2 regions of the Bradyrhizobium sp. AUGA SZCCT0182 genome follow, and region 1 is predicted to be linked to the other one. Evidence: riboswitches for the same ligand, from Rfam matches in the RefSeq annotation. Region 1 holds a riboswitch; the other holds the start of a gene.
The links. Region 1 has a riboswitch for glycine ahead of JQ611_RS07030 (D-amino acid dehydrogenase). Riboswitches for the same ligand answer to the same signal wherever they lie in the genome.
Positions count from the first base shown of each region.

Region 1 (5,525 bases):
AATTTGCGTGTCGGTGCTTATACTGAGCGATCCAATGCCAAAATTCGCTCGAGTCTGGAGCGAGTGTTTCACATATTTCCGCGGCTGAAGGAGCGCGAGAAGCAGGTTGCGGGAACACTCTCGGGCGGCGAGCAGGCAATGGTGTCGATCGGGCGCGGATTGATGACGGACCCTGACATGCTCATCATCGACGAGCCGTCGCTGGGTCTTTCACCTCTCTTTGTGCAAGAAAACTTCAATGTCATTCGCGAGATCGCAAAAGCAGGAGTCACGGTGCTCTTGGTTGAGCAGAACGTAAATCAAACCCTCGCTATTGCTGACTATGGATACGTTCTACTCCAAGGCCAGGTTATTGTGAAAGGGTCGGCGGACTACCTTAGGTCAAATCCTGAGGTTCAGCGTGCTTACTTCGGCGGCTTAAACTAGAAGGTTGACAGCCACCACTGTTATACGTCGTGAAAATAGATCCGTTAGGCGACGATTGATCCGAGAGCTTTATTCGAGTGGGTGAGCCAACAACAGAGTGAGCCAGATTCGCGTACACTGACTCTCTCGAACGCGATAAGTCCGAGTCCTGACCGCTCTTTGCGACCCTTTCGTAGAGAGCTGCCCATCGCGGCGATATAACGTCATCCACGCTTACTTTTGATTGTCGTGCCTTTGTTGGCGTCGTTGCAAATTGAGTTCGAAAACATCGATTGAAGTGAGAGCTATCGGAGAATCCGGTAACCGTCGCAACTTCGGTGATCGACTTCGCGGTATTCAAAAGAAGCCAATAGCCATAACCGAGTCGAAGATGACGGCAGTATTGCTGGACCGATTGCTTCATTTCCTGCTGAAACAGGCGTTCGAGCTGCCGCTTGGAAGTTCCCAGAGATAATGCGAGAGCTTTAACTTTTAAGGGCCGTCCAGGATTTCTTTCTATGATCTTCAGTGCCCGGAGTACTCTCGTATCGAGTTCGGGTTCTCTCATTCCAGAATTCTGATCGGGTGGAGAGGCAGAAAGCTCTTGCGGTGCAGGCAGGTCGACGCCGATAGCGGAATAATGACGCTCCAAGAGCCATGACCCGAGCTCGAGCGCCGCCAGCCCTCCCGCGCAGCTAACTCTTCTGCCACTCACCACTAAGTTAACGCCTGAGATTTGCTGTACCTCCGCAAAACGCGTATCTCGGTCTGTGCCGCGATACCAATCTGTTGCGCAAGGCAGCCGATCGAAAAATCCGGCCTCGATCAACACAAATAGTCCCGAACCTGCTCCTACAAGAGTTGCGTTATTCATATCGGCACTGGTTAGTGCTTCCAGAATTGACCTGCGGTTCTCGATGGGAGCTGCTGTCCTCCCGCCTATCACAAAAACGTAGTTACAAGTGCGGGCGGCGTGCAGGGGTGCCGTCGATGGCACTTCGACACCACAAGTCGTTTGAGCTGGCTTCTGTCCTAAAACCAGATACTCAAAGTCGATCCCGACTGCGGCCGCGGGGTCGGTACAATGTTTCAAAATATAGACCAGGGCTGAGTACGAAAACATCGTGAACCCTGGAAGGAGGATGAAGCCAACTTTCACACGCCGCCGCACCAGCTTGGTGGGTCCGGCCTTCACACCCGAAACCGGCGTCATGGTGGAATCTCCTGCCATAAAAGTCGCTAATAGTAGCAGAAATGGTATCTTCGCGTATACTCTTCGGATGCCCGCTCACTGCTTGTCGAATGGAAGATTCTCGTAAAGCAAAACAAATGCCAAAAGGCCGGTGATTAAGGTTTCTGGCCGGCCTACCAGCGCTTGAAGACAAGACGCGGTCCTGGTGGCGATCCGGCAGCGGTACTAAGACCGCGAGTGCACAGCTTGAAATCGTAGTCGTAAGCTGCCGATGGAATTCGCTCTACGCAAAAGCGGGCATCGTTGTTGAACGCCCGGGACCGCCTAAGGATACGGTAACATTGGCCTCTCAGGCCGGTCAACGAAGCTATTTCACACCGTATGCACGGTATATGGCTTGCAAAAACAGCAGCAACATGAGAAGGTTACACCGTTCATAGACTGCCCGGGAGAGATCGCTTTTGCGACGTCGAAGGAGCAACCCCCAATAAACTCTCAGACACAAGGGACCGTGCAGTTGAACAATCTGGAGAGAGGCGTCTTACGCCCACCGAAGGGGACAACCGGTTTAACCCGGCAAAACTCTCAGGTACCCGCGACAGATGGGGTGAAGCGATCGATAGTCGATCGTCATCGTCGACGGGAAAGCCATGAATATCGGGATAATCGGATCTGGAGTAACGGGTGTCACTACCGCTGACGCCCTTCTTTGCCGAGGTCATAACGTTACAATAATTGAGCGGCAGCCATATGCCGCAATGGAAACCTCATTTGCAAACGGCGGCCAACTTTCTGCAAGCAACGCAGAGGTTTGGAATAGTTGGGGAACGATAGCGAAGGGCTTGAAATGGATGTTCAAGCAGGACGCGCCGCTTCTGATGAACTTGCGCCCATCCTGGCACAAGTACTCGTGGCTCGCAGAGTTTATGGCTGCGATCCCGCAATATCGGTCAAATACAGCCCACACTGTTAAGCTTGCCCTCGAAGCGCGAAAGCATTTGTTCGCCATTGCAGAGCGAGAATCGCTTGATTTTAATTTAGACAAGCGCGGCATTCTGCATTTCTACCACGACGCCGATAGCTTCAAGACCGCCGAACGCGCTAACAAGATCCTCAATGAAAGCGGTTTAGAACGCTACGCCGTCACCAATGAAGAGATCAAGCAGATTGAGCCGAGCTTGCACGGCAAGTTCTTCGGGGGGTTTTACACACCGTCCGATGCGACAGGTGACATACACAAATTCACGTTTGGTCTTGCGCAGACCTGCCATCGGCGCGGAGCACTTTTCGTCAATCAAGCCTCCGTCTCAAGCATAAATGCGTCGAAGGGTAGTGTGCAGGTTAGCTACACTCGAAGCAGTGATCGACACTCTCAAGAAAGTCATCAGCTTGAGTTTGACAGAGTCGTAATTTGTGCGGGGACTGGAAGCCGCCAATTAGCGGCGTTGAATCGGGACCACGTAAACGTCTATCCCGTCAAAGGCTACTCAATTACGGTGCACCTAGACGACGAAATCAGTCAGCAAGCCGGGCCGAAGGTTAGCCTGCTGGATGATGCCGCAAAGATCGTGACGAGCCGCCTAGGAGTTGACCGGTTTCGTGTTGCCGGCACAGCAGAGTTCAATGGTTTTAACCTCGACATTCGCGCCGACCGGATCCAACCGCTGATCGATTGGTCACGGCGCCTCTTTCCGACGATGAGTACTCGGCGCGTAGTCCCTTGGGCCGGGCTACGACCAATGATGCCGGATATGATGCCCACTGTCAGGGAAAGCCGCGCACCAGGCATTTTTTACAATACCGGCCATGGCCATCTCGGTTGGACTCTATCGGCCGTGACTGCGCAGATGGTCGCGGACGCAATCGATACCTCGAATATCACTTAACGGATGCCTATAGCCTGAGCAGATCTTCTTCGCGATCTTGCACGCTCTAGAAGCGGCCGCTTGCGAGGATTATTTGCTCGGGGCCGTAGGAGCATCGACCCAGAGCAACCGCAGCGCGCCTGACCTTTACAACGACTCTACAGCAAATCGTCGCGAAGCCTTCGCATCGGCTAAAGCGATCTTACAGTGTACACAGAACGGAGAACGCATGACCATGAAGTCGCTAGTTGTCACCGACAAGGCCGCTGCCGCGGCCGGCCCCTATTCCCAGGCCACTCGAACCGAAGAGTTCGTGTTTGTGTCAGGCCAGTTGCCGATCGATCCAATATCAGGATCAATTCTAGACGGAATCGAAAAGCAGACACGGCAATCGCTTGCAAACTTAGGCGCGGTTTTGGAAGCGGGTGGCGCCTCGTTCGCCAGCGTTGTGAAGACAACTGTGTTTCTCAAGAACATGGACGATTTTACTGTGATGAACGGCATTTACGCCGAATTCTTCAACAGCGCCCCTCCGGCGCGATCGACCATCGAAGTTGCCCGACTGCCGAAGGATGCATTGGTCGAGGTAGAGGCGATCGCACTCCGGCTGAAATAGTAAAGACGCGAACTCCCGTCCGAAATATCGATCTCGGCCCAAATCGTGGGTCCGGGCAATTGCCGATTTCGGCCAGTGGGTGTGGTGATCAGGCTGCATCTTGGTGATCTGCCTGCTCACCTTCACAATAGGAATAGCCAGGCGCATTTGCGCTACGCCTTCGAACGCGCATTATAGTCAAGTCCTCCGAGGAGAAGCCGAGCTCAACGTCCTCACCTCGGGGGATGCAATCGGATAAGAGGCCGCCGGATCGCGATCATCTCGCATCAATCGGCTTCACAACCGCGGTCACCGAACGTTCGTCCCGAATCTTTATGTTCAAGAAGCTGCCGAAAATGAAGATCAGTAATGGCGCAATAAAGAGGCCGCAAGCAGTCAGCAACATTGCAATTCTGAAATCCCCGGTAAGGTCCTTCAGGACACCGATCAGTTGGGCCCCGAAATAGCCGTTCGAGGTCCCTATGCAATTTATTACCGCCGTAGCTGCCGCTGCGGTGACGCCGGACAAGGCCGCCGTCGGCCAGGTCAGGATGATCGGAAACGTCGTGAAGGCGCCGATCGACGTCAGGCAGAAGCCTATCATGACCAGAACAATATTCGACGACTGCCAGGCGACAAGCAGAAGTCCGGACGTTCCGATCAGGCCCGTCAGAACAAGGTGCCATTGCCTTTCATTTTTGTAATCGGAATGCCAGGTCCAGAAGATCATCCAGAGGGTCCCGCAGATTGGCGGAAGCGCTGTCAGGTATCCGATTTGAACTGTCGTGAAGCCGAATTCCCGGATGATCTGGGGCATCCAGAGCGCGACGCCGTAAAGCCCAAACCCGAAGAAGAAGTAAGCGCCTGAAAGCACCAGAATGCGCCAGTCCAGCACCGCGCGCCAGATTGAAATATGTTCTCCGGCCGCAAGTGTATTGCGTTCGCGGTCGAGCGTATCCGTCAGCCACTTCCGCTCTTCCGGGGCAAGCCAGTTGGCTTGTGACGGCGAATCCTGAAGATACCGAAGGCAGACAAGTCCGAGTATCGTCGCAGGCAGCCCTTCAATGACGAACAGCCATTGCCACCCGGCGAGTCCCAGCAAGCCATCAAGTTGAAGAATGTATCCTGCGATGGGGCCGCTCAAGATAAGGGCTGACGCGCCACATGCTCCGAACCATCCGTACATCCTTGCTCGATACTGGCTCGGGACCCACTGACTGAAATAGTAAATCACACCCGGATAGAAGCCTCCTTCCGCGGCTCCGAGCAGGAAGCGCGCGACATAGAGACTGCGCTCGCCCGATACCAGCGCCATTCCCGCAGCGAGCAGGCCCCATGTAATTAAAATGCGGGCGATCCAGATGCGCCCGCCGACCTTCGCCAAGGCCAGATTGCTCGGCACCTCGCAAATGACGTAGCCAAAAAAAAAGATACCGGCTGCAGCACCATAAACCGTGGCTGAAATACC
Region 1 covers NZ_JAFCLY010000004.1:209,551-215,075, reverse strand. The annotation lists gene JQ611_RS07040 (ABC transporter ATP-binding protein) at 1-426, shown strand, start outside; gene JQ611_RS07035 (GlxA family transcriptional regulator) at 377-1,618, opposite strand; glycine riboswitch at 2,034-2,119, shown strand; gene JQ611_RS07030 (D-amino acid dehydrogenase) at 2,248-3,483, shown strand; gene JQ611_RS07025 (Rid family detoxifying hydrolase) at 3,698-4,078, shown strand; gene JQ611_RS07020 (MFS transporter) at 4,335-5,525, opposite strand, start outside.

Region 2 (5,525 bases), on a different contig from region 1:
GCAATCAGGAACGACGATGCGCGCAGATGATCCGCGATCACGCGGAACGACGCCACGTTCTGCTCCTCCGGTCCGTGCCCGAGCGCGGACGCGGTGGAATCGATCAGGTGACGGAACAGATCGGTTTCGAAGACGCTCTCGACGCCCTGCAGGATGCAGGCCATGCGCTCCAGCCCGAGGCCGGTGTCGATCGAGGGACGCGGCAGCGGCACGCGCTCCTCCTTCGTCACCTGATCGAACTGCATGAAGACCAGGTTCCAGAATTCGAGGAAGCGATCGCCGTCCTCCTCCGGGCTGCCCGGAGGCCCGCCCCAGATGTGCTCGCCGCGGTCGATAAAGATCTCGGAGCATGGACCGCAGGGACCGGTATCGCCCGCGGCCCAGAAATTGTCTGATGTCGCGATGCGGATGATGCGGTCGTCGGAGAAGCCGGCGATCTTCTTCCAGTAGCGCGCCGCCTCGTCGTCGTCGTGGTAGATGGTGACGAGCAGCTTGTCCTTGTTCAGCCCGAAACCCTTGGTGACCAGGTTCCAGGCGAGCTCGATCGCACGCTCCTTGAAGTAATCGCCGAACGAGAAATTGCCGAGCATCTCGAAGAACGTGAGATGGCGCGCGGTGTAGCCGACATTGTCGAGGTCGTTGTGCTTGCCGCCGGCGCGGACGCATTTCTGCGACGTCGTAGCGCGCTGATAGGCGCGCTTCTCGATGCCGGTGAAGACGTTCTTGAACTGCACCATACCGGCCGCCGTGAACATCAAGGTCGGGTCGTTGCGCGGCACCAGCGGCGACGACGGCACGATCTCGTGGCCGTTCTCGGCAAAATAGTCCAAAAATTTCGACCTGATCTCGTTGACGCCGCTCATGTTCATCCAATCGGAAATAGGACCGGGTCAGGCCGCAAATAGCCTTCTCTGCCGGCGCAACGCTTTTAGACAAGGCCAAAGGCGGTGTCCAGAAACTGTGCAGGCGGATCATAGGCTTGCCGCAGCACACAAGACTGGTTGATAGCTGCCGCCGTGCGTTGACAGCCATGGTGGCGCCGTGTTTTCCTGCCTATGTTCAAGACGTCACGTCGGGAGAGATCGGCTTAAGCGCCGGCGCCGAAGGAGCAACCGCCCCGGAAACTCTCAGGCAAACGGACCCCGTGACGGACTAGCATCTGGAAAGAGACGCCGAAGGGCTTTGGCCCAGGGGTGTCCGCCGACGGGATAATACTCTCAGGCACAGCGACAGATGGGGCTTTCTTTGGGTTTTCGGGGGCTGGTCCCCGAACCCTGGAGGGTCCTTGGGATGCTGGCGAGCGACGAATCTCCTTTACATCACACACCCTTGCACGCGCTCCATGTGGCACGCGGCGGCAAGATGGTTCCGTTCGCCGGCTATGAAATGCCGGTGCAGTACGCCGCCGGCGTGCTCCGGGAACACCAGCACACGCGCAGCGCTGCCGGCCTGTTCGACGTCTCGCATATGGGCCAGCTCGCGCTACGGCCGAAATCCGGCAAGGTCGAGGACGCCGCACTGGCGCTGGAGCGGCTGGTGCCGCAGGACATCGTGGCGGTGGCGCCCGGGCGGCAACGCTACGCGCAGTTCACCAATCCCGATGGCGGCATTCTCGACGACCTGATGGTGGCGAATTTCGGCGACCATCTGTTTCTGGTGGTCAACGCCGCCTGCAAGGCCGAAGACGAGGCGCATCTGCGCGCGCACCTTTCGGATGTCTGCATGATCGATTCGCTGGCCGACCGCGCGCTGATCGCGCTGCAGGGGCCGAAGGCCGAATCCGCGCTGGCGAAGTTTTGTGCAGATGTCGGCGGGATGAAATTCATGGACACCGGTCCGCGCAAGGTCGCGGGCTTCGACTGCTTCGTTTCGCGCTCCGGCTATACCGGCGAAGACGGGTTTGAGATTTCGGTTCCGGCTGAACACACCGAAGCGCTGGTGACCGCGCTGCTGGAGAACAGCGACGTGCTGCCGATCGGATTGGGCGCCCGCGACAGCCTGCGGCTCGAGGCCGGACTTTGTTTGTACGGCCACGACATCGACACCACGACCAGCCCGGTCGAGGGCGCGCTGGAATGGTCGGTGCAGAAAAGCCGGCGAACTGGCGGCGCGCGTGCCGGCGGTTTCCCCGGCACTGAGGCCATTATTGCCCATTTTGAAAAAGGCGCCGCGCGCCGCCGCGTCGGCCTGCGGCCCGAAGGCCGCGCGCCGGTGCGCGAAGGCGCGGTGTTGTTTGCCGATAGCTCCTCGGCCCAGCCGATCGGCAAGGTCACCTCAGGCGGTTTCGGCCCGAGCCTCAATGCCCCCGTCGCGATGGGCTATCTGCCGTCGTCACTCGCCACAACCGGCACGCAAGTTTTCGCCGAAGTCCGCGGCCAGCGCCTGCCGCTGCAGGTCGCGCCCATGCCATTCGTTCCCAACACCTATAAACGCTGAAGGAAGTCTCATGACGATCTTGTTCACAACTGACCATGAATGGCTCCGCATCGAGGGCGATGTCGCCACCATCGGCGTCACGGATTATGCGCAGTCGCAGCTTGGCGATGTCGTGTTCGTCGAACTGCCCAAGGTCGGTCGCAGCCTGAAGAAGGCGGAGGCCGCCGCCGTGGTCGAATCCGTCAAGGCCGCCTCCGACGTCTACGCGCCGATCTCCGGCGACGTGCTCGAAGTCAACGAGGAACTCGCCGCCGAACCCGCGCTGGTGAATTCCGACGCCGCCGGCAAGGCCTGGTTCTTCAAGCTGAAGATCAAGGACAAGAGCGAACTCGATGGCCTGATGGACGAGGCCGCCTACGCCAAGCACACCGCGTGAGAAGATGAAGCGCTTCATAACCACATATCCGGTGTCATCGTCCGCGAAGGCGGACGATCCAGTACGCCGTGACATCTCGATTCAACCGCTGAAGCCAGTGATTACTGGATGCCCCGCCTTCGCGGGGCATGACGGCGAATAAAGAGGAATAGCCATGAACGCGCCGCTCAAGCATACCAACGAGGCCGCCACCGATTTCGTGCGCCGCCACATCGGCCCCTCACCCCGCGACATCGCGGCGATGCTGGAGAGCGTCGGCGCCAAGAGCCTCGGCGAATTGATGAGCCAGACGCTGCCGTCCTCGATCCGGCAGAAGACGCCGCTCGATCTCGGGCGCGCGTTGAGCGAGACCGAAGCGCTGGCGCATATGGGGGAACTCGCCGCGCAGAACCAGGTGTTCACCTCGCTGATCGGCCAGGGCTATTCCGGCACCATTCTGCCCGCCGTGATCCAGCGCAACATCCTGGAGAACCCGGCCTGGTACACGGCGTACACGCCGTACCAGCCCGAGATCAGCCAAGGCCGGCTGGAGGCGCTGTTCAACTTCCAGACCATGATCTGCGATCTCACCGGCCTCGACGTCGCCAACGCCTCGCTGCTCGATGAAGCCACGGCCGCCGCGGAAGCGATGGCGCTGGCGGAGCGCTTCTCTGGCGTGAAGAGCAAATCGTTCTTCGTCGATGCGGACGTGCATCCCCAGACGCTGGCGCTGCTCCGCACCCGCGCCGAGCCGCTGGGCTGGAAACTGATCGTCGGCGATCCCCTCGCCGATCTCGACAAGGCGGACGTGTTGGGTGCGCTGCTGCAATACCCCGGCGGTTCCGGCGCAGTGCGTGATCTGCGCCCCGCGATTGCGTCGCTGCGCGCCAAGGGGGCGCTTGCCGTCGTCGCCGCCGATCTGCTCGCGCTGACGCTGCTGGCCTCGCCCGGCGAACTCGGCGCGGACATTGCAATCGGATCGGCGCAGCGCTTTGGCGTGCCGATGGGCTATGGCGGACCGCATGCCGCCTATATGGCGGTGCGCGACGCGCTGAAGCGCTCGCTGCCCGGCCGCATCGTCGGGCTGTCGGTGGATTCGCGCGGCGAGCCGGCCTATCGCCTCGCGCTGCAGACCCGCGAGCAGCACATCCGCCGCGAAAAAGCCACCTCCAACATCTGCACCGCGCAGGTGCTGCTGGCGGTGATCGCCTCGATGTACGCGGTCTATCACGGCCCCGAAGGCCTGACCTGGATCGCGCGCCAGGTGCACCGGCGCGCCGCCGTGCTGGCGGCGGGACTGACAAAACTCGGCTTTGCGCCGGCGTCACAGAATTTCTTCGACACCGTCACGGTGACGACTGCTGCGAAGCAGGACGAGATCGTCGCGCGCGCCCGCACTGAGAGGATCAATCTGCGGATCAGTGACGGCACGCTCGGCATTGCCGTGGACGAGACCACGACGCCGGCCGTGATCGAGGCGGTGTGGCGCGCGTTCGGCGGCAAATTGTCCTACGCGGAAATCGAGATTGGCGTACGCGAGGACCTTCCGCCCGAGTTGAAGCGCGCCACCGCGTTCCTGACCCATCCGGTGTTTCACGCCCACCGCTCCGAGACCGAGCTGCTGCGCTACATGCGCAAGCTCAGCGATCGCGATCTCGCGCTCGACCGCGCGATGATTCCACTCGGCTCCTGCACCATGAAGCTCAACGCCACGGCGGAAATGATCCCGCTGACCTGGGCCGGGTTCGGCAGCCTGCATCCGTTTGCTCCGAACGAACAGGCCAAGGGTTATCACGCGCTATTTGCGCGGCTGGAAAAATGGCTGTGCGACATCACCGGCTATGACGCGATTTCGCTGCAGCCGAATTCCGGCGCGCAGGGTGAATATGCCGGGCTGCTCGCGATCCGCGGCTATCACGCCGCGCGCGGCGAGCCGCATCGCAAAATCTGCCTGATCCCCTCCTCCGCGCACGGCACCAACCCGGCCTCCGCCGCGATGGTCGGCATGGACGTGGTGGTGGTCGCCTGTGACATCAGAGGCGACGTCGACGTAGATGATCTGCGCGCGAAGGCCGAGAAGCATTCGAAAAATCTCGCCGCGATCATGATCACCTATCCCTCGACGCATGGCGTGTTCGAGGAGCATATCCGCGATATCTGCGACATCGTGCACTGCCATGGCGGACAGGTCTATCTCGACGGCGCCAACATGAATGCGCAGGTCGGCCTGTCGCGGCCCGGCGATTACGGCGCCGACGTCAGCCACCTCAATTTGCACAAGACGTTCTGCATTCCGCATGGCGGCGGCGGCCCCGGCATGGGACCGATCGGCGTCAAGGCGCACCTCGCGCCGTTCCTGCCCGGCCATCCCGCGACCGATGGCGCTACCCCGCATCCGATCGGGCCGGTGTCGGCCGCCCCGTTCGGCTCGGCGTCGATCCTGACGATCTCCTACATCTACATTTTGATGATGGGCGGCGAAGGCCTGACGCGGGCGACCGAGATCGCGATTCTCAACGCCAACTACATCGCGGCGAAACTCGATCCGCATTTTCCGGTGCTGTACAAAAACGCAAAAGGCCGCGTCGCGCATGAATGCATCGTGGATCCCCGCCCGCTGAAGGCGACCAGCGGCGTCACCGTCGACGACATCGCGAAAAGGCTGATCGACTACGGCTTCCATGCTCCGACCATGAGCTTTCCGGTGCCGGGCACGCTGATGATCGAGCCGACC
Region 2 covers NZ_JAFCLY010000021.1:97,543-103,067, reverse strand. The annotation lists gene alaS (alanine--tRNA ligase) at 1-863, opposite strand, end outside; glycine riboswitch at 1,063-1,153, shown strand; gene gcvT (glycine cleavage system aminomethyltransferase GcvT) at 1,291-2,436, shown strand; gene gcvH (glycine cleavage system protein GcvH) at 2,447-2,812, shown strand; gene gcvP (aminomethyl-transferring glycine dehydrogenase) at 2,967-5,525, shown strand, end outside.
Region 2: it holds a riboswitch for glycine, as region 1 does, so the genes downstream of both, gcvT (glycine cleavage system aminomethyltransferase GcvT) here and JQ611_RS07030 (D-amino acid dehydrogenase) in region 1, are expected to answer to the same signal.